DNA from 2 places in the Pseudoalteromonas sp. RB2-MNA-CIBAN-0110 genome. Region 2 is predicted to be linked to the other one. Evidence: predicted binding sites of a transcription regulator. Region 2 holds the regulator's gene; the other holds the start of a gene.
The links. Region 2 encodes sigma-54, which starts transcription at its own class of promoters, with help from an activator protein. Its sites were predicted from a motif close to GTTGGCACGNNNNTNGNNT; they were not measured.

Region 1 (10,724 bases), on a different contig from region 2:
AATACGAATGTTTAGTGGAGTTACTTCAACTAGCTCGTCATCATCGATGAACTCAAGCGCTTGCTCAAGTGAGTAGTTAAGGTGTGGAGAAAGCGTTTGCGCTTCATCAGTACCAGATGCACGTACGTTAGTTAACTGCTTGCCTTTAAGGGCGTTAACTGTAAGGTCGTTATCACGGTTATGAATACCGATAACCATACCTTCGTATACTTCAACACCGTGACCGATGAATAAACGGCCGCGTTCTTGTAAGTTGAATAATGCGTTAGTAAGTGCTTTACCTGTTGCGTTTGCAATCATTACGCCGTTCTTACGAACACCGATGTCGCCACCTTTGTGAGGACCGTAATGATCGAACGTATGGTACATAAGACCAGAACCCGAAGTAAGCGTCATGAAATCAGTTTGGAAACCAATTAAACCACGGCTAGGGATCATGAAATCTAAACGCATACGCCCTTTGCCATCTGGAGTCATGTTAGTAAGTTCACCTTTACGTAGGCCAACTTGCTCCATAACAGAACCTTGGTGCTCGTCTTGACAGTCAATAGTAACTGTTTCAAACGGTTCTTCTAGAACGCCATCTACAGTACGTAAGATAACTTCTGGACGAGAAACTGAAAGCTCGTAACCTTCACGACGCATGTTCTCGATTAAGATACCTAGGTGTAATTCACCACGACCAGAAACACGGAAGCTATCTGGGCTACCAGTATCTTCAACGCGAAGTGCTACGTTGTGTACTAATTCTTTGTCTAAACGTTCACGGATATTACGTGACGTTACAAACTTACCTTCTTTACCACAGAAAGGTGAGTTATTTACAGAGAATGTCATTGTTACAGTTGGCTCATCAACACTTAGTGGTGGTAATGCTTCAACGTTTCCTGGGAAACAAACTGTATCAGAAATCTTAAGCTCACCAATACCTGTTACAGTTACGATGTTACCAGCGTAAGCTCTATCAGTTTCGATACGTTCAAGACCTAAGTAGCTTTGTACTGCGCCAATTTTACCATTACGTGTAGTGCCATCAGCACTGATAATAGTAACTTGTTGGTTAGGAGCAACAGAACCACGTTTAATACGACCAATACCAACTACACCAACATAAGAGTTGTAATCTAGTTGAGAAATTTGCATTTGGAAGTCACCTTCAGGATCTGCATCCGGTGGTGATACTTCGTCAACGATCATCTTGAACATAGGTTCCATGTTGTCTGATGGTACGTCTAAATCTAGTGTTGCCCAGCCGTTGATAGCTGAAGCGTAGATTACTTTAAAATCTAACTGTTCGTCAGTTGCGCCAAGGTTGTCGAATAAATCAAAGATTTGATCCATAACCCAATCAGGACGTGAACCTGGCTTATCAATTTTATTGATAACTACGATTGGCTTTAAGCCTTGCGCGAATGCCTTTTGCGTAACGAAACGCGTTTGTGGCATTGGACCTTCTTGAGCATCAACAAGTAATAATACTGAGTCAGCCATCGAAAGTACGCGTTCAACTTCACCACCGAAATCGGCGTGTCCCGGAGTATCTACGATATTGATATGGTAGTCGTTCCAAGAGATGGCTGTGTTTTTAGCCAAAATGGTAATACCACGTTCTTTCTCAATGTCGTTTGAGTCCATCACGCGCTCTTCGTTACCGCCGCGTGTTTCTAATGTACCTGATTGCTCAAGTAGTTTGTCAACCAGAGTTGTTTTACCGTGGTCAACGTGCGCGATAATCGCTATATTTCTTAACTTTTCGATGCTCATATATTTACTCAGAGAAATTAAATTCTCAATGATCCTGCAAGATCTACGCACTCATCCACGCTTTCGCGAGATGTCCCAGCATAGGATTTAAAAGGGCGCATATTATCCCTCATTAATGACATGGATGAAAGTTTATCCAATACATATTTTAAAACTTTCTCAATACTTTTACTAAGTATCTGTTTTATATATGACAATTATATGAATTAAATTTCAATATTTTTTTGAAAAACAGTCTTTTTGGCTATTTTTCCGATCTTTTTGTTACTCTTTTACATTTAGGTTATGCTAATTTCAGCTGATTAAATTAACAACAAATTACGCTCTGTAAATTTTGCACTAAAATGGAATATTTACGCACCAATATGGTGCGTTTATATATTCCATTTTGATGCAATGATATTTTTTTAATTTATAAACAGCCAGTTACAATAATGGCACAAAATCAGCTTAGTAAATACCAAAGCAATTATGCAGCAATAACAAAACCCAATAGTTGGAGGACACATGTCACAATCGGTTTTAGATTTTATTAAAGAAAATGACGTCAAGTTCATTGATTTACGCTTTACTGACACTAAGGGTAAAGAGCAACATGTATCGATTCCTCATCACCAAGTTGATGAAGATTTTTTCGAAGACGGTAAAATGTTCGACGGTTCTTCAATTGCAGGCTGGAAAGGCATAAACGAATCAGACATGGTATTAATGCCAGTTCCTGAGTCAATCAAACTAGACCCTTTCACTGAAGAAGCGACATTAATTTTACGTTGTGACGTAGTAGAGCCTTCTACACTACAAGGCTATGAGCGCGACCCGCGTTCTGTTGCTAAGCGTGCTGAAGATTACATGCGTTCTACAGGCATTGCAGACACTGTTTTATTTGGCCCTGAGCCAGAATTTTTCGTATTTGACGATGTTAAATACAAATCAGATATGTCTGGTTCTATGTACAAAATTGATTCTAAGCAAGCTGCTTGGAACTCAGATAAAGAATATGCAGATGGCAACACTGGTCACCGTCCAGGTGTTAAAGGCGGTTACTTCCCTGTTGCTCCAGTTGATGACTTCCAAGATTGGCGTTCAGCTACGTGTCTAGTTCTAGAAGAAATGGGCCAAGTAGTAGAAGCACATCACCACGAAGTAGCAACAGCAGGTCAAAACGAAATCGCTACTCGCTTTAATACAATGGTATTAAAAGCGGATGAAATTCAAGAAATGAAATATGTTATCCATAACATGGCTCACTTATACGGTAAAACAGCAACGTTTATGCCTAAGCCAGTTGTTGGTGATAACGGTTCTGGTATGCATTGTCACCAGTCTTTAGCTAAAGACGGTGTTAACCTTTTTGCTGGCGATAAGTACGGCGGTCTTTCTGAAGATGCACTTTACTACATTGGCGGCATCATCAAGCATGCTAAAGCAATTAACGCTTTCGCAAATGCGTCTACTAACTCGTACAAACGTTTAGTACCAGGTTTTGAAGCACCAGTTATGCTTGCATACTCTGCACGTAACCGTTCTGCATCAATCCGTATCCCAGTGGTTCCATCTGAAAAAGGTCGTCGTATTGAAGTACGCTTCCCGGATCCAACTGCTAACCCATACCTTGCTTTCTCAGCAATGCTTATGGCTGGCCTTGATGGTATCAAAAACAAGATCCATCCTGGCGATGCTATGGATAAAGATTTATACGACTTACCAGCTGAAGAAGCAGCAGAAATTCCAACTGTTGCAGCATCACTTGACGAAGCACTATCTGCACTTAGCGCAGACCGTGAATTCTTAACTCAAGGTGGCGTATTCACTGATGACTTAATCGATGCTTACATCTCACTTAAGTCTCAAGAAGTTGAAAAGCTTAACATGACAACTCACCCAGTTGAGTTTGAAATGTACTACAGCTGTTAATTAAGCTGTAAAAAATATGTGTGTTCTCAAGCCCGCTTTGCGGGCTTTTTTAATGGTAAAATTAGTCAATCTCCACTAAAGTTAAGTTACCGATAAAAATGCAGGGCTGCAGAGTGAATAACAAGATTTTATTACTATTAATTACTTTAGGATTAAGTAATTATGGTTATGCCGGTGAAACAAAAATATACGCTTGGAAAGATAAAAATGGCGTATTAGTGTTCTCAGACACCCCTCATAAAGGGGCCCAAGAGGTAAAGCTCACCAGCCAAGATCTTAATATGCCTGCAACAAATACTGACATTTTTGACGAGCAACCTCAGCCTCAACAAGCGGCCTTTAGTATTGCTATTTCCTCACCTGATCATAACCAGACTATTCGTGAAAATACCGGCACTGTTTATGTAACTAGCCGAATAAAACCACGCTTTGAAACTGGTTTTACTATACAACTTTTTATTGATGGTAAAGCACACGGCCCAGCCAGTGACAGCTCAACCTTTGCAATTAGAGATGTAGAACGTGGTCAGCACACGCTACAATTAAAGCTTTTTAATAGTAAAAACCAAGTTATTGCTACAAGCGAACCCTGCATATTTTTTATGCACCGAAAAGGGCTAAACCTAGGTAACTAAATTGGGGCATTACTAAACGTGCAGCAGTGTATTTAACCATATAACTTGCTTGCAAACATCCACGCACTAAAATGGTGCAGCTATGATTAATAATAAAAACTTTAGCCCTGAGCTACTCGATGCCATTTGGCAAAATCAAACAACCGCTATCATGTTACTTGATAAAAACTTCACCGTTGTATATGCCAATACTAGTACTAGCGAGCTGCTTGGCCTTGGTAATAAGCGCCTATTAGATCAACCGTTTGATAGCCTTTTTAACTACCATTCAATCGATTTACAGCGTATAGAACAATACTCACTAGTTGAAGGCGTAGATTGCCAGCAGCATAGAGCTGACGTGGTTTTTAGCGATTCTCGCCATGCAAAAGTAGCCGTAAGTACACGACAAATTAAGTTTAATGGCTCGCTTTATATTTTATTTGAGTGGCGCCAAACCGATGACGAAATTAAGCACGACCAAGCGTCTAATCAAATGCATCAATATCAAGCTGCCCGAAACCTAATTAGAGGGTTAGCTCACGAAATTAAAAATCCTTTAGGTGGAATTCGCGGAGCGGCGCAGTTATTGCAGTATGAGGTTGATCAACAAGAAAGAGATCAATGTGCTGAGCTCATCATTGAGCAAGCCGACCGATTACGCGAGCTAGTAGATAGGCTTTTGGGGCCCAATCAACTTCCTCAAAAATCGTATGGCAATATACATCAATCACTTGAATCAGTTGCAAGGCTAAGTACGTTAGATAATTGTTCTAACATTAGCTTAGTTAAAGATTACGACCCGAGTATTCCTGATGTATACATTGATCAAGGCAAAATTCAGCAAGTGGTATTAAACATTGTTCGAAATGCCCAACAGGCGCTTGTAGATGGCGGTGAAATAACAATAAAAACCCGCATTAATCATCAACATCGTCGCCCAGGTAAAGCACCTAAAAAAGCCTTGTTGATCCAAATATCTGATAACGGACCAGGTATTGATCCCAGTGTACGCGAAACACTGTTCTACCCTATGATCACCAATAAAGAAGGTGGCTCTGGGTTAGGACTCTCAATAGCGCAAACACTGATAGATCAACATGATGGCTATATAGAATGTGATAGCTGGCCTGGACATACTGAATTTAATATCTATCTGCCCTTTGCAGATTAATGTTTGGAGTTTGCATGAAAACAGTTTGGCTTGTAGATGATGATGCTTCTATTCGATTTGTACTTGAAAAAGCACTAACCCGTGCAGGGTTTAACACAGAGAGCTTTGCTAATGCGCAAGATGTACTAAGCGCACTAAAGTTTAGCCAACCTACTGTTTTAGTTTCTGACGTACGAATGCCTGGTATGGATGGTATGGCGTTGCTTGAACTTATTGCAGAGCAAAACCCTGGGCTGCCGGTTATTATAATGACTGCGCACTCAGATTTAGACTCAGCTGTAAATGCATTCCAAAAAGGTGCTTTTGAATACCTCGCTAAGCCGTTTGATTTAAACGAAGCAGTGGCGCTAGTCGAAAGCGCATGCAGAGCAAACTCCACTAAAAAAACTAAGCGAAAGCAAGCTCCACCAAAAAGTGCCCACATAATTGGTGAAGCGCCCGCAATGCAAGAAGTGTTTAGAGCGATAGGTAAACTATCGGCCTCTAGCATGAGCGTATTAATAAATGGCGAATCTGGAACAGGTAAAGAACTTGTCGCCAGTGCGCTGCACAATCATAGCCCACGTAAAGAAAATCAATTTATTGCACTTAACATGGCAGCCATTCCAAAAGAGCTTGTTGAGTCAGAGTTATTTGGCCACGAAAAAGGCGCATTTACGGGCGCCGACAGCGTGCGTAAAGGCCGCTTTGAGCAAGCCAATGGCGGCACACTATTTTTAGATGAAATTGGTGATATGCCACTTGATGTACAAACACGTTTATTACGCGTTCTTGCCGATGGTGAGTTTTATCGCGTTGGTGGCCATCAAAGTATAAAAGTAGATGTGCGTATTATTGCGGCTACGCACCAAAACCTTGAAGATTTAGTTAAACAGGGCAAGTTTAGGGATGATTTATTCCATCGTCTTAATGTTGTGCGCCTACGTTTACCTGCTCTTCGAGAGCGTACTGAAGATATAGAAAGCTTATCGCAACACTTTTTACATAAAAGCGCTAAAGAGCTACAAGTAGAAAGCAAAGTGCTGAGCCCTAAGGCAACTGAGCAATTACGCTTATTTAATTGGCCAGGCAATGTACGCCAATTAGAAAACACCTGTCGCTGGCTTACTGTAATGGCACCGGGTGAGCTTGTAAGCGAGCAAGACTTACCGCCAGAGATTCTGGATGCTTCGCCAACCCAGGAAGAAGGTGATTGGCTAGATGCGTTTCAGCAATGGCTTAATCAAGAGCTTAAACAAGGCAAAGAAAATATTTGGCCTGACATTCAAGCCCAGCTAGAAACTCGCTTAATTAAAACCGCACTGGCTAATTGTTCTGGTCATAAGCAAGATGCTGCTATAAAAATTGGTTGGGGACGCAACACGTTGACCCGAAAATTAAAAGAGCGCAATATTAGCTGATTAAACGCTTTTAACACATTTGGTTATTGATGAAGCTAATCGAACATATTCCATTATTCAAACAAATGGAAATTATAAACAGGCTGCACTTTTTTAAAGAATTTACGCTCAGCGAGCGCCAAGTCTTATTAGAGTCGTTCGGCCTGTTGTATTTAGTAAGCCAGCATCAATTTTTATTTAAGCAATACGATAACGACAAACGTTTGTACATTGTACTTAGCGGCGCGTTATTAGTATTTAAACATAATCATTTGCTAGAACTTGGCACTATAGAGCCCGGTGAATTTATAGGTGAAGGTGCCTTTATAAATAACCGAGAGCGTAGTACTAGCGCTCGCGCTAAAACCGACAGTATAGTCCTCGCTATTACCCCTGAAGCACTCACTCGTTTACCTAATGTTATCCGCGAAAAAATTAAAGACCGAATTATAGAAGGTATGAGTCTGCGCATTGCCAAACTAAGCGAGCATATAGAAACTCACGGTTAGTTCAGTCCATATAAACAATTTGCAATGAGCAATCAAGCCAACTGGGGTTACTAACATGGGCTGTAAACGTGTAAGTATCTGATGGTTTATCGCCAAAGGGCGTATTTATAAGTGGTTGCGAGTGGCGATATGTTTGCGAATAGGTTTTATAATAAATGACAACGTAACCGTATAAAAACTCCCAACCTAACCTTACAACAGCGCCACTGGGTAAGCTAAAGTCAGCATATTTATCTGTAAATGTGACGAGTAAATCATTGTACTTGTCTTCGCTGCATTGAGTTGTTCGTAACTTTTTAGGCATAACAAAGGTTGTACCCGCCACTGCATTTTTTAGATAAAAGCCTATATTGCCATCACCATAAAAATGATTTGAACGCGTTGTATAGTTAACTTGTGGCTCGTAACCTAGCCCCTGCATAATAGTAGCTAACTGCTCAGTCTCTTTTGGGTAAATTTTGTCACTTGATAAGAGTAATGTAGCCTCACCAAAATCAGGTGGGATTGCCAGCTCTACATATTCATAAGGGAGCGATTGTGTTTTTAGCGCAGCATCGAGCTGGTTGCGCTGTTCATCTTGCAAGTTTTCACTAAATACATACACGGTAGGTTGTTGGCACGCAGCTAATAGTAATGCCAACACACATATTAAAATTCCATTTTTCATAGTTACCCCTTTTTGATTACAATTGTAGTCTATTAAAGGTAACTATTTATCGCAATTTAATTTGTTTGGCTATCTAACCAAGCATCAACACTTTTGCGAGTATATAAAACTTCTTTAAATAAACGATGACGTTCAAACTCGAGTTTTGTTTTTCTCGTGGCATCACCACTAACTAAACGGCTATGGGTATCATTGAACTTTGAAATTACAGAAAAACCGCGCTCATCTTGATCAGCTTGCTTTTTTACAGAATTAGCAAGGTGCTCTCTAACATCGTCAGCAGTTAACATACCTGAATTGTCTAATCCCATTAGCTCTTTTTTCATTGCCAATCTTACGCCCATTTCCTACTCCATTTAATGAAAACTATTTAATCCGCCAAAGTTTTAGCAATTAGCAGGCCATACGTAAAATTAACTGCTGCAAAGGTTACTCTTCAATTGCTTCAGTTTTTTTAAAGACAGATAAAATACATAAAAAATTTCATAGCTATTTAAGTATTACAATTAGCGAAAGTCACTTGCTTTGGTGCAAAAGTAGCTGCAAGCCTTTATACTACAGCTTGTGCGTTACCCCACCGAGAGCAAATATGAACGAAGAATATATAGAAATAGAATTAGAAGAAGAGCCGATTGAGCTCTGTAAATTATTAAAAGTACTAAACTTAGTTGAAGGTGGCGGCCAAGCTAAAAACCTAATTACCGAAGGCTATGTGGGTGTTAACCATGAAATTTGTACAATAAAGCGGAAAAAATTATACAGTGGCGATGTATTAGAATTTGATGGCGAATTTTTTAAACTTGCGCTAAGTGAAGACGCAAACCCTGCAGAAAAACCTGCGGTACAAACTCAAGCAGAGTCAAAGCAAGCTGCACCACAACCAACAAATCAGCCAGCTAAAAGTAAGCGTAAGCGAACTAAAAAACCAAAAGTAGATGATAAAACAGGTCGTCGTCCTATTTCATTTGGTTAAGCATTTAAAAGCCCTCTTTTTATATAAAAAGGTCAACTTGTATAGTTGGCCTTTTTACTCTTTAATAACCTAGTTAATAATAATAAAAACAAGGTTATAAAATGTCTGTCAAAACACCTGAAAATTGGTTTAAGTCCGTGGTATGGGCGGCACTCGTATGGAACTTACTTGGCGTTATTGCATTTGCTATGCACATGATGATGACACCCGAAATGATAAGTAAACTTCCACTAGATCAACAAGCTGCCTACTCTAACGTTCCTATTTGGTCAACTATTGCATTTGCTATAGCTGTATTTGGAAGCACTTTTGGTTGTCTGTTTTTACTTGCTAAAAACGCGCTGGCAACACCTACTTTTGCGCTATCGCTCGGCGCTATTTTAATTCAGCAATATTATAATTTTGTGGTCATAAACAGTATTGAGCTACTTGGCGCAAGTGCTGTATTTATGCCTATTTTTGTAATCGTTATTGCCATCGCTTTACTTTGTTTGAGTATTAAAGGTAAGCAACACGGTTGGTTACAGTAATTAATAAGGGTCGAAATAACTTTTGACCCTACCTCTTTCAAATCATCTCTTGAAATTAAACTTTTCAGCATCATCTCTACTATAGTAACTGTACAAAATTCATTCTCTAAACACGATTTTTTACACTGGTATGTACTTTGCAACTCGAACACTACAGAGGTCACTCTTCAAAATATTTTTCTAATTCATAAAGGGGCAAATAATGAATAATAGTTTCGATACCCAACATCAACTCACAATAAATGGTGAGCAATATCATATTCATTCTCTAAAAGGACTTGGCGACAAAGCGAAACGACTGCCCTTTTCCTTAAAAGTATTACTTGAAAACCTGCTTCGTAACGAAGATGGCGCAAATATAAAAGAACAAGACATTCAAGCCCTTCTTAATTGGGATCCTCAAGCAAAGCCTGCATCTGAAGTTGCCTTTACTCCCGCCCGTGTTGTTATGCAAGATTTTACCGGTGTACCCGCTATTGTAGATTTAGCCGCGATGCGTGACGCAATGGAAAAACTAGGTGGTGATCCTGCAAAAATAAACCCGTTATCACCTGCTGAACTTGTTATTGACCATTCGGTACAAGTAGATGGCTACGGAAATGATGGTGCATTTGATTTAAATGCAAAACTTGAATACGACCGAAATAAAGAACGTTATGAATTTTTACGTTGGGGACAAACCGCTTTTGATAATTTAAAAGTAGTGCCACCAGCAACCGGTATTGTCCACCAAGTAAACCTAGAATACTTAGCGCGCGTTGTTTTTAATGAAGAGCGCGACGGCAAAAAATTCGCTTACCCAGATACGCTTGTAGGGACTGACTCTCACACCACCATGATTAATGGCTTAGGTGTGCTTGGTTGGGGTGTAGGCGGTATTGAAGCTGAAGCAGCCATGCTTGGTCAGCCAATTAGCTTACTCATTCCACAAGTAGTCGGTATGAAGCTAAGCGGCCGCTTACCTGAAGGTACTACCGCTACAGATTTAGTGTTAACGGTAACCGAAATACTGCGTAACCATGGTGTAGTGGGTAAATTTGTAGAGTTTTATGGTGATGGCCTTGCCGACTTACCACTTGCCGATAGAGCAACCATAGCGAATATGGCACCAGAATACGGCGCTACGTGTGGTATTTTCCCAATTGATGATGAGACCATTAACTATCTTCGCTTAACAAACCGCGATGAAAGTCACCTAAA
Region 2 (10,724 bases):
ACCAGGTTGGCGTGGAAGTGACTCCACCGCTATAGATAAAATTGGTAAAATCGACCCTATTCCAAATCCATACGGCGCTGATGATGTTGGCTGTAGTAAATCTGAATTTAAACAAGCGGGTATAGACTTAAAGGCAGAAGCTGCAAAACCGATTATGGTTCAGCCTGCGCGACCTAAGCCATGGGAAAAAACTTACGTTAAGTTACCTGCTTATGAGCAAGTAAGTGTTAACAAACCCTTATACGCCCACGCTTCGCGTATTCTACATCAAGAAACAAATCCTGGTTGTGCAAGAGCACTGTTTCAGCGACACGGCGATCGTTCTATTTGGGTAAACCCGCCAGCATACCCATTAGAAACACATGAGATGGATGCTGTGTTTGGTTTACCGTATCAGCGTATTCCTCACCCAAGTTACGGCGACTCTAAAATTCCTGCTTACGACATGATAAAAACGTCAGTTAATATTATGCGCGGCTGTTTTGGAGGTTGTTCGTTTTGCTCAATTACGGAGCATGAAGGGCGTATTATTCAAAGTCGTTCGCAAGAATCAATTATTGAAGAAATTGAACAGATTAGAGATAAGGTACCCGGTTTTACTGGTGTTATCTCTGATTTAGGTGGCCCAACGGCAAATATGTATAAACTGCGTTGTACTAGCAAAAAGGCAGAAAGTACCTGTAGACGTTTATCATGTGTGTATCCTGAAATTTGTAAGCATATGGATACAGATCATACGCCAACAATAGACTTATACAAAAAAGCACGTGAAGTTAAGGGTATCAAAAAGGTATTGATTGCTTCTGGTGTTCGTTACGACTTAGCTGTACGCGACCCGCGTTACGTTAAAGAATTAGTAACGCATCATGTAGGTGGCTACTTAAAAATAGCGCCAGAGCATACAGAAGATGGTCCATTATCAAAAATGATGAAACCAGGTATGGGGGCGTACGATCAATTTAAAGAATTATTTGATAAGTACTCTAAAGAAGCCGGTAAAAAGCAGTATTTAATTCCTTACTTTATATCTGCTCACCCAGGGACAAAAGATGAAGACATGGTAAACATGGCTTTATGGCTTAAATCAAACGACTTTAAGCTTGATCAGGTACAAAATTTTTACCCATCACCGATGGCTAATGCGACGACTATTTACCACACAGAAATGAACTCTTTACGTAATATAAAAAACAATACAGAAGTTGTTCCAGTACCTAAAGGTGCTCGCCAACGTAGATTACATAAAGCTATTTTACGCTACCATGATGCAGCAGGTTGGCCGATGATACGTGAAGCACTGCGTAAAATGGGTAAAGCTAATTTAATTGGTAAAGGGCCTAACTGTTTAGTGCCTGAAGAAGGGCGTGATGAAAAAGCAGGTAAAGGCGGACGTCCTGCACTAACGCGACATACCGGTTTTAGCCAATTTAAAAAGGCAAACACTAAACCAAAAGTAGGCGGTAATCGTCAAAGTACACGTTAGTGATTCAATCTAATAACAACTAGTAGATTAGTTTAATTACGCTAAGGTTTTTTAAAACCTTTTTAATACGTAAATTAAGTAAACCTTGCTCTTTATTATCTATATTATTGTAGGTGATAAAGAGCGAGCTTTTAGAAACCCCTCTTGAGATAGCACATATTTAGTGCCTATATACTTGCAGTTAGTTTTTTCTTAAAACGTTGATGATAACCACAAACGTAATTTAAGTGACCATAACGGCTGAATGCCTGTTAGCCCTTGCGTCATTTTATTATCTTTTAAGATTATATAAGATGGCGTGACTTGCCCTTGCCAATCGGCAAATATCTCACCGTGTTGATCGTTGACAGTGGTAAAACTGTAGCCATGATCATTTAGATACTCATGTAGTTTTTGATCCGAGCCTGATTTTATTGCGATGCTCACGACAGGGTAGTTATTCTCGTTTGCGAGTTCGTTTATGGAAGGGGAGGTAATGCTACAAATAGGGCACCAAGTTCCCCAAAAATAGACAAGTGTTGGTTTATCTTGGCCCATTGCTGACAAATCAATGTTTTGCCCTTTATAATCTATTAATTGTAATTGAGGATTTGCTGGCATAACAGGTTGTCGCCACCAATTTACAGCGTTATAAATTACGAAAAATATGAAACCATATATCAACACACTTTTTAATATTGATAGGCCTTTTTGTTTTGGCGTTTTTTTAGGTGTGTCTTTTTTATTTTTGATATCCGTTGTCATAGTTGCAGCTTTACCCTAAGTGTTTTTTACTTTAGTTATTTGCAAAGGTTTCTAATTTAAACCAGCAACCAAGTAGCAGTACCTAAAAAGGCGAATATACCCACAATATCTGTCACCGTGGTTAGCACCACACTCCCTGCAAGTGCTGGGTCTATATTCATTCTTTTAAGAATAATAGGGATACTCGCACCAGCAACACCTGCCACCACTAAGTTCATAAACATAGCGAAGGCGAGTACGCCACCAAGCATAAAATCCCATTGCCATAGGGCAATAACACCTGCTATTAACAACGACCACAAAACACCGTTTAACGCGCCAATAGCAAGCTCTTTCATCATTAAAAAGCGTTGGTTAGTTTGATTTATATGGCCTACCGCAATACCACGAATAACAAGCGTTAATGATTGGCTACCTGCAACACCGCCCATAGAAGGGACAATACCGTTAAGTACAGCTAAAATAGGTAAAACATCTAAAGTGCCTTCAAAAAAGCTAGCTACAAAAGCAGCTGCAAGTGCAGTTAGTAAGTTGACACCTAACCAAACTGAGCGTTTTTTAGAGCTTTTTAGTACTGGCGCAAAGGTATCTTCTTCATCATCAAGGCCGGCTAAGCCCAATAAACTATGCTCAGCATCTTCTCGGATTACGTCAACGATGTCATCGATAGTGACACGGCCAAGGAGCTGATCGTTATCATCGACTACGGGGGCCGATATCCAATTATGACGTTCAAATAATTGCGCGACTTCACTTTCATCCATTGAGATTGGAATGGATTCACAATCTTCATCCATTAAATCGCGAACAATCTTTTCTGGCGGGTTAGTTAATAATGTACTCAGCGATAAAGCGCCTATAAAGCAGTTATGCTTATCAACAACGTACAAGTCATCGGTACCTTCTGGTAACTCGCCACGTAGCCTAATATACCTAAGTACAACATCAAGCGTAACATCAGGGCGAATGGTCACCGTATCGGTGTTCATTAGCGCGCCAGCAGAACGCTCTTGATACGAAAGTGCTTGTGTTGCACGCTCACGGTCTTGAATGTCCATCGCGCTAACAACGTCTTTATAAACGGTGTCTGGCAGACTACGTAATACTTCACCTAAGTCATCGTGGCCCATATCTTCGGTTGCGGCTGCAATGTGCTTAGGTTCCATTTGGGCAATAATGCCTAAACGAACATCTTCTGATAGTTCTTCAAGAACATCACCTTGCACATCAGGATCAACCAACTGCCAAAGGAGTCGGCGAATTTTATGTGGTGATGATTCTAATAATAATGCGGTATCACAAGGAGCTGTTTTTGCGAGCATGCGCCTAACTTGAACAAATTGACCACTATTGAGTGACTTAGTCACCTGTTTTAGTTGCTGTAGTGGGTAATCTTGTTCAAAAGCTTCAGGCATTGGCGTCCTTTATAAATTTTTATATTACTTTATGGGGAGAGGTGAGTTAACTGGCGTCACTAACCGTATTTATTTTATATATCTGTTTTAGTTGGGGCATTAGTAATGCGAGCATTATTTTTATAACTGTTTATTCTTGTTCATTAAAACGTTGTGCTATTAATTCTCCAACAGCATGTAAAGCTTGCTCAGAATCGGGGCCTTTACATACAACTTTTACTTCTTTGCCTTGGCTACTTTCAAGTAACATTAATGCAAGTACGCTATCGCCTGCAGCTTCTTTGTCATCTTGAAATAATGTAATTGTCGCATCAAACTGCACTGCCAATTGGGCAAGCACTGTGGCTGCTCTGGCGTGCAATCCTAATTTGTTTTTTATTAAAAAAGTGTCTTCACAATGCATAACTTACTCTACCTAAGCTGAACAGGTGATTATTCAGCTATATTATTTTTCTTGTTCGCGATGGCGAATTTTCACATTGGGATGTGTCATTGCAAAACTTTCACCGATAGTTTGCGCTAAATATACAGAGCGATGTTGTCCGCCTGTACACCCAATGGCAATGGTTAAATAACTGCGGTTATTTCGCTCTAAGTGCGGTAACCATGTTTGTACAAATGTTTGAATTTGCCATGTGAATTTTTGCACTATGCTGTGATTGGCCAAATAATCTTTAACAGGTTGATCTAACCCATTTAAAGGTTTTAATTCAGGTTCCCAATGTGGATTGGGTAAAAAGCGTGCATCAAATACGTAATCTGCTTCTTTTGGTATACCGTATTTAAAACCAAACGATTCAAACGTGACAATCAGTTGCTTATCTTTTTTACCTAAAATCTTTTCACGAATAGATTCAGCAAGTTGATGAACGCTTAAATCAGTTGTATCTATCATAAAGTCGGCGCGGGTGATTAATACATCAAGTAATTCTTTTTCTTTTTTGATGGCTAAATCAAGAGGCAACGAGTCAATTGATAGTGGGTGTAATCTACGAGTTTCAGAAAAACGTTTGATCAATGTTTGATCGTCGCTATCTAAATAAAATAAAGTAGGTTTTGCAAAGCCAGGCAAGTATTCAAGAATATCGTTAAATTCATCTTGTTGCTTAGGGATGTTACGCACATCAATGCTAACAGCAATTTTATCATAGCTATCAGACACACTGCGAACTAATGAAGGAAGCAAGTTAACTGGAATATTATCTACGCAATAATAACCTAAATCTTCTACAACGCGTAAAGCAACCGACTTTCCAGAACCAGAGCGGCCGCTTATGATAATTAACTCCATTTAACACCCTTTATAAAACTATGATTGATTGACAATAACTTGGTAAAGCTCAGTATCTGATTTTGCACTGCGTAACTGTTTACAAAAATCTTTGTTGTTTAGTTTATCAGCAATGGTTGCTAGAGTCTTTAAGTGCTGCTGGTTATCGCCATCTGGTACGATGAGTGCGACGAAAATATCAACAGGGCGATTATCGATTGCATCAAAATTTATTGGAGTTTCGCTAACGAGTACTAAAGCCAAAGGCTCTTCTGCACCGCTCATTCTTCCATGAGGAATGGCAATGCCACGCCCTATACCTGTACTACCGAGTTTCTCTCTGCTCATTAAAGCATTAAGAATATCTTGTTGCGGTAAATACGGAAGTTTGTCGTGAGCAAGTTCGCTAATGAACTCTAAAATTCTTTTTTTGCTATTAAAAAGGACCGCAGCTTTGCTGCAGTCCTGGCATATAAGTGAGCTTAATTTCATCATATTAGTGTCGAGCAAGCTTCTCTTTGTGTTTAATTACTTGTCGATCGAGCTTGTCGATCAACGAGTCAATGGCGGCATACATATCTTGATGTTCTGTAGAGGCAAATAGCTCAGCACCGCTTACGTGTATGGTGGCTTCTGCTTTTTGATTTAATTTTTCTACATCGAGAATGACATGAACATTATTAATATGATCAGAGTGTCTTTCTAGCTTCGCAAATTTGGTATTAATATAGTCTCTTAGTGAATCGGTTAATTCTACGTGACGACCAGTTAAGTTTAGTTGCATAAGCATTACCCTCTTTTTTTGCGTCTTAAATCAAACTTTTACGTTGATTTGACGGTGGAATAGCCAGAGATTCGCGGTATTTTGCGATTGTACGTCTCGCTACTTTAATTCCTTGCTCAGCCAATATATCCGCTATTTTGCTATCACTCAATGGTTTTGCTGAATTTTCTGCTGCGATTAATTTTCGGATAAGCGCACGGATTGCTGTAGATGAACATTCACCACCGTTTTCGGTGCTTACATGGCTTGAGAAAAAATATTTAAGCTCAAATATACCACGGGGTGTGTGCATATACTTTTGGGTTGTTACGCGCGAAATTGTTGATTCGTGCATTTCTACCATTTCAGCAACATCATTTAAAACCATTGGTTTCATGGCTTCAGGACCGTGTTCAAAAAAGCCTTGTTGTTGCTTAACAATACAATTTGTTACTTTTAATAGCGTGTCGTTTCTACTTTCTAAGCTTTTAATAAACCATTTAGCTTCTTGTAAATGCGAGCGAATAAACTGGCTGTCACCACTGGATTTTACAGTGCGAGACATTGCCGCGTATTGGCTATTAACACGAATTTTAGGCATGCTGTCTGGGTTTAACTCAACAACCCAGCGGCCTTTGATTTTTTTAACTGACACATCAGGAATAACATACTCAGATTCTTCTCTTACAATAGTATCTGCAGGTTTAGGGCTAAGAGTATGTATTAATGTCATTACTTCTTTAAGCTCTTCTTCTTTGAGCTTAGTTTTCTTCATTAATGTACGATAGTCACGAGCAGCTAATAAATCAATATGCTCGGTTAAAATCATTTTTGTTTCATTAATGTAAGGTGTTTCTTTATCAAACTGGTTTAGCTGAATACACAAACACTCTTGTAAACTACGTGCAGCAATACCAACAGGATCAAACAGTTGGATGCGTTTTAATACAGCTTCAATTTCATCAAGTTCGACTTCGTTATCATCTTCGTTTTCTTGATTAAAGCTTTCTAAAATCTCTTCGCAGCTTAGTGTTAAAATACCTGAATCATCGACGGCTTCTACAATAGCAATAGCAATAGCTTCGTCTGTAGGGCTAAATGGCGTTAGTTGTAACTGCCACATTAAATACTCATGGAGCGTTTCAGTAGAGGCGCCTTGGTATATTGATTCGTCTTCAGGCATCGGACCCGATGATGCTGCTGGGGCGGCACTCATGTACTCATCCCAACTAACATCCATAGCCATGTCGTCACTTAGCGTGTCTTTTGCAAGTGCTTCACCACTATCTTGTTCGTATTCGCTTGGAGCATCATCGGCAGATGCGCTAACAGTTATGTCATCTGTATCTGCTTTTTGCTCGTTTTTACCTGCAGCGTCTTCTGAATAGTCTGCTTCTTCAACCTCTAATAGCGGGTTGCTGTCGAGAGCTTCTTGTATTTCTTGCTGGAGATCCAATGTACTGAGTTGCAACAAACGAATAGCTTGTTGCAGCTGTGGAGTCATTGTAAGTTGCTGGCCCATGCGCAGCTGTAGTGATTGCCTCATGTATCTCTAACAATCCTTTTATGTTGTTATAATTAATACTAGCAGATGCTTAAAGACATGGCGTAAATGTTACAGCCTAAATTGCTCGCCTAAGTAAACATCGCGTACTGTTTTATCATTTAATACGTGTTCTGGAGTACCTGATGCAATCAGCTCCCCATGAGAAACAATGTAGGCTTTTTCACAAACATCAAGGGTTTCTCTTACGTTATGATCGGTAATTAATACACCAATCCCACGATTTTTAAGATGTTCTATTATTTTCTTTATGTCTAACACCGAAATCGGGTCAACACCTGCAAATGGTTCATCCAGTAATATAAATTTAGGATCTGCTGCCAGCGCACGTGCTATTTCAACACGACGACGTTCGCCACCTGACAATGCCATGCCTTGGCTATCACGAATGTGTTGTATGCTAAATTCATCTAATAATTTATCGAGAGTGTCTTCTCTAGCTTGTTTATTTAACTCTTTGCGCGTTTCTAAAATGGCCATTAAGTTTTGATAAACAGTCAGCTTTCTGAATATTGAAGACTCTTGCGGTAAGTAGCCAATGCCTAATCTAGCACGACTATGCATAGGTAAAAGAGTAATATCGTTATCGTCTATCGATATTTTACCTTTGTCGCTAGGTACAAGTCCTACTATCATATAAAACGTGGTGGTTTTACCTGCGCCGTTAGGGCCAAGTAAGCCAACAATACTGCCAGCTTTGACTTCAAGGCCGACGTTTTTTACAACTTCACGGCCTTTATAGCTCTTTGCTAATAGCTCTGCTTTTAATGTGCTCATGGTTGACCTTTGTCGCTTTTTTTACTTTTTTTAGTCTCGATTGGCACTAAAATTGTGTGAACGCGGTCAGTTGAGTTTTCATCTTTTTCGGCACTGATTAGCTGCTGCTCTATATCGTAGGTAATGCTTTTAGCATTTATTTTTTGTCCCGCTTGCGATACTTGTGCATTACCAACAAGCGTTAAAAAACGCTTAGATACATCATAACGTACTTCGTCAGCACTGGCGCTCATAGTCGTGCCATCTGATTGCTTTTCTTCAAAGTGCGCAGGGCTACCTGTAGCAATTAATAATTGTTTATTATCACCAAGTTCATCGCGTTTATGTACTTCTAAGCGGTCGGCTGTGATACGGCGATTACCGTGAATAATTTCAACGTTTTTCTCAAAAATCCCGACATTAGCTTTTAATTGACCTTCTTGCTTATCGGCGCTTATTGAAATTTGATTTGCAGTCGGTTGCGTGTTTTGCTCTGCAGCACTACTATTAAACGCTAGTATAAGTGTAGGAATAATAAGTGATTTTAATATTTTATTGGTCATAATATATGGTTCGCGTATGGTTAATTAGTTTTATCACTTCGGTTTTTAAGTCGGCTTCTAGGCCTTTACCAGTGATTTTTAAATTGGGTCCAGTGATGATAACGGGTTGCTCCGAACGCATTGTTAATAGCTTTATATCTACCTGAATATTATCAGCATTGATTTTGTCTATCATGGCGTTATCGGTTAAGTTTTTGGCAACCACATTGCCTTCTAAAATTAATTGTTTGTCTTCGTATAATGTTGCTTCGTCTGCATTTATTTGCCACGTTTGCTTTTCGTTATATAAAGTAAAAATAGGTTTTTCAAAAAACGTAAAACCTAATTGTTGATATAGCTCCATTTTAGCCGCAGTGACTTTGTGACTAATTTTACCTTGTTCGTCATAGGCTGTTTGTTTGAGTTCTATGGCTATGTAATCAGGCTTGGCAATAACTTCAGGCTCAGTCTGAGGCACAATATTTGTTTGTGTAAAATAAGGGTACCAAAGCCAAACCATACAGCTAATGAATAAAACGCTTAATATTATGCGCGCTGCATTCATGAACTAGTGCCTTGTGTAGTCAATGCTTTACCATTTTCAAGCATAAGTAAGTCGGTGAGCTCTCTTACTGCACCAAAGCCGCCAGGCATTTGCGTTACATAGTGTGATAAACGTTTAATAAGTGGATGGGCATCATTTACTGCAACAGCAAAGCCGACTAATTCCATAACGGGCATGTCAGGACCATCATCACCGATATAAGCAATTTGTTCATCGCTAAGGTTGAGTTTGTCTTTTAATTCTTGATAGGCAATGAGCTTATTTTCTTGGCCTTGATAAATATGCTGTACGGTTAAGCTGCTCATACGTTGTTGCACTATTTGTGAATGACGACCAGTAATTACAGCCACTTCAAAGCCACTGTTTATAAGCGCTTTAATGCCAAAACCATCTTTTGTATTAAATGCTTTTAGCTCTTCACCTTGATTACCAAGATAAATACGGCCATCAGAAAATACACCATCAATATCGCATATAAGTAGCTTTACTTTTTTAGCGCGTGCTTTTGCATCATCGCTCAGCGGTTGATAGAGTTCTTCAAATTGCATTTATAATACTCCTGCTTTTAATAGGTCTTGCATGTTTAATGCGCCAATAGGTTGGTTTTTCTCATTGACGACGATTAAGCCATTTATACGTTTGTGTTCCATAATGTTAAGCGCTTCAGCGGCTAAAATATCTTGTGTAGCCGTAGTACATGACTTAGTCATAACAACATCTATTTGTGTTGTATGAATATCAATTCTTTGCTCTAAAATACGACGCAAATCGCCATCGGTAAATAATCCCACGAGCTGCTGATTTTCATCAACAATGGCTGTCATACCTAAACCTTTAGCAGACATTTCAATGAGGGCGTCTTTAACTGTTTGTGAAACGCTAATAATAGGTGTATTTGCGCCGCTGTGCATAACATCTTTTAAAGTAAGTAATAAACGCTTGCCTAAACTACCACCTGGGTGAGATAGCGCGAAGTCATCAGCTGTAAACCCGCGAGCTTCTAATAATGCAACTGCCATGGCATCGCCCATCGCAAGCGTTGCAGTGGTACTTGATGTAGGAGCTAGACCCAATGAACAGGCTTCTTTTTCTACTTTAATACACACATGTACATTAGCAAGGGTCGCCATGGTTGATTGCGTATTGCCAGTCATCGCTATCATTTTGGCACCAAGTCGTTTTAAAACCGGAATGATATTTAAAACTTCGCTGGTCTCCCCTGAATTGGAAATAAGCATAACCACGTCATTTTTAGTGATCATACCTAAATCACCATGACTTGCTTCACCAGGGTGAACAAAAAATGCTGGACTGCCAGTACTTGCAAGGGTTGCCGCTATTTTATTGCCAATATGACCTGACTTACCCATACCAATGACAATAATACGGCCTTCGCAGTCGTACATTAATTGGCACGCGTTATGAAAGTTTTCATCTACATATTGTGCAATATCACTAAGTGCTTGGCGCTCAACATCTAAAACGCGAAGGCCTTGTTCAATAAAATTTAGCGTTGCCATCATTTACCCTACTTGACTAAAAATATACCCTTGGTAACCCAAAAACGCTATTAGCAATAAGCCGCCTTCTACTCTATTGATACGTTGGGTGCCTCTAAAGTT

Region 1: the regulator sigma-54 is predicted to act here: its motif matches at 2,198-2,216, upstream of glnA (glutamate--ammonia ligase).

The regions. Positions count from the first base shown of each region.
Region 1 covers NZ_JBEOOQ010000037.1:37,775-48,498, reverse strand. The annotation lists gene typA (translational GTPase TypA) at 1-1,764, opposite strand, end outside; gene glnA (glutamate--ammonia ligase) at 2,272-3,678, shown strand; gene AAEY68_RS16310 (DUF4124 domain-containing protein) at 3,792-4,313, shown strand; gene glnL (nitrogen regulation protein NR(II)) at 4,396-5,466, shown strand; gene ntrC (nitrogen regulation protein NR(I)) at 5,481-6,866, shown strand; gene AAEY68_RS16295 (cyclic nucleotide-binding domain-containing protein) at 6,896-7,354, shown strand; gene AAEY68_RS16290 (hypothetical protein) at 7,356-8,021, opposite strand; gene AAEY68_RS16285 (hypothetical protein) at 8,078-8,365, opposite strand; gene AAEY68_RS16280 (RNA-binding S4 domain-containing protein) at 8,611-8,994, shown strand; gene AAEY68_RS16275 (hypothetical protein) at 9,096-9,524, shown strand; gene acnA (aconitate hydratase AcnA) at 9,727-10,724, shown strand, end outside.
Region 2 covers NZ_JBEOOQ010000014.1:68,507-79,230, reverse strand. The annotation lists gene AAEY68_RS09190 (YgiQ family radical SAM protein) at 1-1,483, shown strand, start outside; gene AAEY68_RS09185 (protein disulfide oxidoreductase) at 1,676-2,227, opposite strand; gene mgtE (magnesium transporter) at 2,284-3,642, opposite strand; gene AAEY68_RS09175 (HPr family phosphocarrier protein) at 3,773-4,045, opposite strand; gene rapZ (RNase adapter RapZ) at 4,088-4,933, opposite strand; gene ptsN (PTS IIA-like nitrogen regulatory protein PtsN) at 4,952-5,404, opposite strand; gene hpf (ribosome hibernation promoting factor) at 5,409-5,696, opposite strand; gene AAEY68_RS09155 (RNA polymerase factor sigma-54) at 5,722-7,221, opposite strand; gene lptB (LPS export ABC transporter ATP-binding protein) at 7,291-8,016, opposite strand; gene lptA (lipopolysaccharide transport periplasmic protein LptA) at 8,013-8,558, opposite strand; gene lptC (LPS export ABC transporter periplasmic protein LptC) at 8,548-9,102, opposite strand; gene kdsC (3-deoxy-manno-octulosonate-8-phosphatase KdsC) at 9,099-9,650, opposite strand; gene AAEY68_RS09130 (KpsF/GutQ family sugar-phosphate isomerase) at 9,651-10,622, opposite strand; gene AAEY68_RS09125 (calcium/sodium antiporter) at 10,626-10,724, opposite strand, start outside.